Regions from separate parts of the Planococcus sp. TJ-307 genome, predicted to be linked through region 2. Evidence: a T-box and tRNA genes for the amino acid it is inferred to sense, from the RefSeq annotation. Region 2 holds a T-box; the other holds one or more tRNA genes.

Region 1 (3,210 bases), on a different contig from region 2:
ACCGTTGAGTAAAATGTGGGGAATTGGGCACCGGACAGAAAAAACCTTGAACAGTATGGGCATCTATTCTGTTGGCGATTTGGCGTGCACAGACGTTGCCCTCCTGGAAGAACAGTTTGGCATTATGGGAAACCAGCTCCATCAGCATGCCAATGGCATCGATTTATCAGATATGGGATCGCCTTTAATCGAAGGCCAGATCAGTTACGGGAAAGGACAAATTTTGTATCGGGATTACATAGAAGAAAAAGACATCATGACGATTATCCTGGAAATGTGCGAAGATGTCGCTATGCGAACGCGGCAAGCCCGCCGTGCAGGGCGAACCATCCATTTGAGCATGGTTTACAGCAAGACCGCTTTTGGCGGAGGATTTTCACGCTCACGCTCTATTGACGAAGCAACAAACGACACTTTAAAGATGTACCAGGTTTGCTTGCAGATTTTCAGGGAGAATTTTCAGTACAAACCCATTCGGCAGATTTCACTGGCGATTAGCAACCTAGAAGAAGAATCAACAATGCAGCTAAGCCTTTTCGATGAGAAAAAATTTGAAAACAGAAGCCTTGGAGAAGCGATGGACAGGATCCGAAAACGATATGGCTACTCGGCGATTTACCGGGGAATCTCGGGTACTGCGGCAGGAACGGCCATTGCAAGAACAAAATTGATTGGCGGACATAATAAAGAATAAGGAGGTGGCCCAATGAAGCGCAATAAATACTTGAAAACAGTAGGAGACATCAAAGACCGTGGGCGCATTAAGTGGACAGCGTTAATGTTGCCAGAGCATGTTGAGTTGATCCGGGCATGGTATGAAAAAGACGAATGGGTGCCAAAACCCGATCTAAATGAATTCGATCTGGAGTTGATACAGGAAGAAATGGACATTGCACTCAAACGCCAATGCAACGTCATTATCCACAGCTGGAAGGCCGGGGTGATCTATACAAACAGAGGGGTGATTAAAGGAATCGATGCGACAAGCCGGATGCTGATTTATGGAGATCAATTGGCGAACCACAGGCTGCCGATGGATGAAGTCATTTCAATTGTGATTGTTGATTAGAAACTGCCAAGTCTATCGCAAAAGAAAAACCGCACAGCCCAAAGGCTACGCGGTTGCTTTTATATGATTCCTACTGGGCTCGAACCAGCGACCTCTACCCTGTCAAGGTAGCGCTCTCCCAGCTGAGCTAAGGAATCGTGGTAAACGTTTATGTAATGACGCTTACAGTACTTCGACATTATTTAGTATATACGTTTGAGACGAGCACTACAATAGCTTTTTGAAAAAAGTTGAAAAGTTTTTATGATTGTTGTTTCTGCCTTGTTTGTTGAGAATATGGTAGAAAGAGGATGGGATCTGCGATTCTTGACTAATAAAATGAGCCAACTTGAAATTTGAGTTGGTTCATTTTTGTTCTGATTTTTAGGTTATTTAGAATCCGTAACAAATACTAAGGAAAATATAGTACAATAACGGATAGAAGAATTTATAAATCTAAGCTGTTTCTCTGAGGAAGATAGTAAATAATCATAACAATTTTAAAAGTATGCTAACTGTTAAAAGTTAAATCAATAATAAAATGATAAAATCCCAACTTTCAACTAGAAGGATATGGAGATTTAATAAACGCAAGTTAACATTAAATCGAATGTTAACAGTAAGGAGTTGGGTTGCACTGAATCGTGAAATTAATTCTATATATTATATTCGTATTATGGCAATGGTGATGGTAGTTCTCGTACATACTACCGCTCAAATTTTTCACTTGTTTGAACCTTTCACATATCAACATCAATTTTATCACTTCATTAACCGAATAATCCGTGTGGAGTCGTCACTGTTTGTTATGTTGGTCGGCATTGTGTTTTTCTACAACTATCGGACACGTGTATTAACAAAAGATGTTTTTAAGTCCTATTTTAAAAAACGGGTAACGTATATTATTATTCCTTACATCATCTGGTCTATTTTTTATGAATTTTTCAATGTCCATCTAGGTGCCAGAACTTTTGTTCTTGAGGAAGCGTGGCATAGGCTGCTAAACGGTGAAAGTCATTATCAGCTTTGGTTCATCTATCTGATTGTGCAATTTTATCTTATATTTCCACTCATTCTAGTCATAGTGCGTTATTCGAAATTTCTGCGGAAATACTTGTGGCTCATTGGCTTTTTGATTGAATTTATCTTTTTCACATTAAATATGGAGTACCGCTTAACATCAACGCACTTTTTCTTGAACTATTTTGCGGCATTTTCATTAGGTGCATGGATTGGCCTTCACTATGAAACCGTATCCGCTAAAATAACCAATCGAAAAATTGCGCTGGCCGGTGCTGTCTCGCTTTTCTGTGGCATAATTTTTGTATCCATACATTACCGGAATTTGTTCGGTGAGCGGGTTGACATACCTATAGAATATTATCGCCTTATTGGGATTATCTATTTGACTGTAGGTGCACTTTTCTTCTTTTATATTTCCGAAAAATTTGCTGCGTTCTTTGGTGGGAAGACTACTGCCAAGCTTAAATATGTAGCTTCTTATTCGTTTGGTTATTATTTGGTGCATCCATTTATCCTGTATTACGTGATGTTATTCTTCCCAACAAAGGAAACAGGACTCTCCTGGCATATCATGATATGGCTTCAGTTTGGACTTGCAGTTGTATTCTGTTACTTTTTCATCTGGGCGTTCCATCGGTTTATACCTTTTGCGGGCTTTATTTTCGGAAAGTTACCGAAAGATGCTCCGCTTTTCTGGAAAGCAGGACCCAAAGAAAAAAACTGGGAGCAACGGAAACAGATTAAAAATCCTGATATTTGACTATGATTAAATAGAGCGGATTTATGAAGTAGCTTTGTGAATTGTTATTTTTAAAAATACTCATTCAGTTTTTCGTTTTTTGAAAGCTGCTTTAAATTTTTTATCCTCAAAATAAGTTAGAAATAAAAGAGCCTGGCTTTTCTACTTCATCGTAGAAAAGCTAGGCTCTTTACAGAGTAAAAACACTATATACCAGTCTTTATTGCCCAACGCCTCGAAATCCAGCATCTTGTGCGTCCTGCTCCGAACAAAACCATTCTTCGGGATTGGTCTGTTCATACGAAGAGTCGCTTGGCAGGTGGTAGATTTTGTTGCCGCTGCGGTTGATGTTGCCTTTGATATCGCAGTCGCCATTGGTCTGTTCTTCATTGAAAGTAGT
Region 2 (3,210 bases):
CCGGGAAGCGGCGACGAAATACAACATCCCGCATACCGTTAACCGCGCCGGATCGATGATCGGTTTCTTCTTCACAAACGAAGACGTGGTTGATTTTGAAACAGCGAAAACTTCGGACACGGATTTGTTTGCGGATTACTATCGTTTGATGGCAGAAGAAGGCATCTTCTTGCCGCCGTCCCAGTTTGAAGGCATGTTCTTATCGACTGCCCACACGGAAGAGCACATTGCAAAAACCGTAGAAGCATTCCATACCGTATTTGCTAAACTGGCACGCTAATATAAAATGGAGGCATCTGGATTTTTTCAGGTGTCTCTTTTTTGTTGGCTTCATCTAATGGAGCTGGAATCATGGAATTCTGTTCACCACCCATACACGCTGAAATTTCGTGTAACATAGATAGCAGCAACAACACGCGGAAAAGAGGAGAGACAATGAGGCCATTTATACTTACTGCCATCATTGCAGTAGCATCAGGAGCGGTTTTTGAAGCGGTCGGGATGTTTCTGCCCTGGCTATTAGGACCAATGTTTGCCTTGTTGTTGGTCAATCAGTTCACGAAACTGCCCCTTTACTGGCCAAAGTTTTTGCGGACAGCGGGACTGGTGATGCTGGGCATTCAAATCGGTTCATCCTTTACACGGGATGCAGTGCTGTTGATGGCCGTGGATTTGCCATATATGGCATTTATGACGGTATCGGTCGTCGCGCTGTCGATTGGACTGGGCCTCTTGTTTAAGAGAATGGTCAATGAAAGCTTGGCGACCAGTCTGCTTGGGTCGATTCCAGGAGGCTTGGCACAGATGGTCGTTCTTGCTGAGGAGATTCCGTCCGCAAATATCACCGTCGTGACAATGATGCAGACCATTCGGATTTTCATGGTGGTAACGATTGTGCCATTCCTGACCGTTTTTTTGAATGGCAGAGGCGCGGGAGAAACGCAACAGCAGCTATTTACATTTTCGCCGATGCTATTTCTAATGGCTTTCGTAGTTGGGATTTTGCTTTTCACCGGAATGAAACGGATCGGTTTTCCAGCTGCTGAATTGCTGGCGCCCATTTTGGCGATGGCTGTTGTTCAGTCCTTTTCGGGTGATGTCCTAATTGACATGCCTTACTGGCTCATTGCCATCGCGCAGGTGTTTATTGGGGCAAACCTCGGTTTGCAGATGGAAGGCATTGGTGAAAAGCTAACATTCCGGCTGGGTGCCGCGATTGTGTTGAACAACGTCTTGCTGATCGGGTTTACGGTGTTAATTGCGATGATTCTTGCCCACTGGCTGCCCGAATACATATTTCTCGACTTTTTCTTGAGTGCGGCACCTGGCGGCATTGCTGAGATGGCAATCACAGCGCTTGCAGCTGGAGGCGATGTGGCACTGATCACGGGCTTCCAATTGTTCCGTCTGTTCTTTATTTTGCTGATTGCGGCGCCGATTGTGGCATTCATTGTAAAAAAACTTGACGCTAAAACCGGATATTGAGTACAATGGGAGTAATTAGATAATCATGCGTTGAAGAGGATAGTAGGGTGTGCGTGCATTTCAGAGAGAAGACCGAGTGGTGAGAGGTTTTCATGGGCGCGCATTTGAATGTCACCTCGGAGCAGTTGCCGTGAAACACAGTAGCGGGAACCGGACTGAACATCCGTTATGAAACTTGAGAGCCAGGTGGGCAAGTGGACCTGTGTATAAAGGTGGTACCGCGAAAAACTCCTTCGTCCTTTACAGACGATAGGAGTTTTTTGCGTTCTGCCAGAAATTTAGAGGAGGAATTCCAATGACTGAACAAATGTCGACCAAGTACGATCCGCAATCGATTGAAAAAGGGCGTTACGATTGGTGGGTCAACAACAAATTCTTCGAAGCCAAACCAGAAAGCGGCAAAACGCCGTATACCATTGTGATTCCCCCGCCAAACGTGACCGGCAAGCTGCATTTAGGGCATGCCTGGGACACAACGCTGCAGGACATCATGACGCGCATGAAGCGCATGCAAGGCTTTGATGCGCTATGGCTTCCAGGAATGGATCACGCCGGCATCGCAACGCAGGCAAAGGTAGAAGGCAAGCTGAAAGAAGAAGGGCGTTCACGTTACGATTTGGGCCGTGAAGCGTTTCTTGAAGAATCATGGAAATGGAAAGACCAATACGCGGGCCATATCCGTGAGCAATGGTCGAAACTGGGCCTTGGCCTTGATTATTCCCGTGAGCGTTTCACATTGGATGATGGCTTATCAAAAGCGGTACGCGAAGTTTTCGTAAAATTGTACGAGAAAAAATTAATCTACCGCGGCAAATACATCATCAACTGGGACCCAGCAACACAAACCGCCATTTCCGATATTGAAGTGATCTACAAAGACGTACAAGGTGCGTTTTACCATATGCGTTATCCGCTTGCGGACGGCAGCGGCCACATCGAAATCGCGACAACGCGCCCGGAAACAATGCTTGGCGATACAGCCGTTGCGGTTCACCCGAAAGACGAGCGCTACCAGCATTTGATCGGCAAAAAAGTTATCTTGCCAATCATCGGCCGCGAAATGGAAATTGTGGCGGACGATTACGTGGACATGGAATTCGGAAGCGGCGCTGTGAAAATCACGCCGGCACATGATCCGAATGACTTTGAAATCGGCAATCGCCACAACCTGGAACGCGTGCTGATTATGCACGAAGACGGTTCAATGAACGAGAATGCCGGAAAATACGAAGGGCTTGACCGTTTCGAGTGCCGCAAGCAAATCGTTAAAGATTTACAAGACATGGATGTACTGTTCAAAATCGAAGAACACTTGCATTCAGTTGGCCATTCAGAGCGCAGTGGGGCAGTAGTAGAACCTTACCTGTCCACACAGTGGTTCGTAGACATGAAGCCGCTTGCTGCTGCTTCTGTAGAGGCGCAGAAAACAGATGCGGGCGTTAACTTCGTACCGGACCGTTTCGAGAAAACCTACCTGCACTGGATGGAAAACATCCGCGACTGGTGCATCTCGCGCCAGCTTTGGTGGGGGCATCAAATTCCGGCCTGGTACCATAACGAAACAGGTGAAATTTACGTAGGCCACGAAGCACCGGCTGACCCGGAAAACTGGACACAGGACGAAGACGTACTGGATACATGGTTCTCTTCTGCCCTATGGCCGTTCTCAACGCTTGGCTGGCCGGAAGAAAACGATGACCTAAGCCGCTACTACCCGACCGATGC

The links. A T-box is a leader RNA that pairs with one kind of tRNA and senses whether it is charged. The one in region 2 lies ahead of AC4EHK_RS10590 (valine--tRNA ligase), so its partner is inferred to be a tRNA-Val.
Region 1: it has a tRNA-Val gene. The T-box ahead of AC4EHK_RS10590 (valine--tRNA ligase) is inferred to sense a tRNA for this amino acid. The anticodon was not compared.

What each region holds. Positions count from the first base shown of each region.
Region 1 covers NZ_JBZDOJ010000001.1:1,094,065-1,097,274, forward strand. Annotated here, with positions in the region: gene AC4EHK_RS05265 (Y-family DNA polymerase) at 1-694, shown strand, start outside; gene AC4EHK_RS05270 (YolD-like family protein) at 707-1,069, shown strand; tRNA gene AC4EHK_RS05275 (tRNA-Val) at 1,134-1,206, opposite strand; gene AC4EHK_RS05280 (acyltransferase) at 1,659-2,831, shown strand; gene AC4EHK_RS05285 (thermonuclease family protein) at 3,031-3,210, opposite strand, start outside.
Region 2 covers NZ_JBZDOJ010000002.1:847,485-850,694, reverse strand. Annotated here, with positions in the region: gene hemL (glutamate-1-semialdehyde 2,1-aminomutase) at 1-280, shown strand, start outside; gene AC4EHK_RS10595 (AbrB family transcriptional regulator) at 436-1,485, shown strand; T-box leader at 1,507-1,729, shown strand; gene AC4EHK_RS10590 (valine--tRNA ligase) at 1,781-3,210, shown strand, end outside.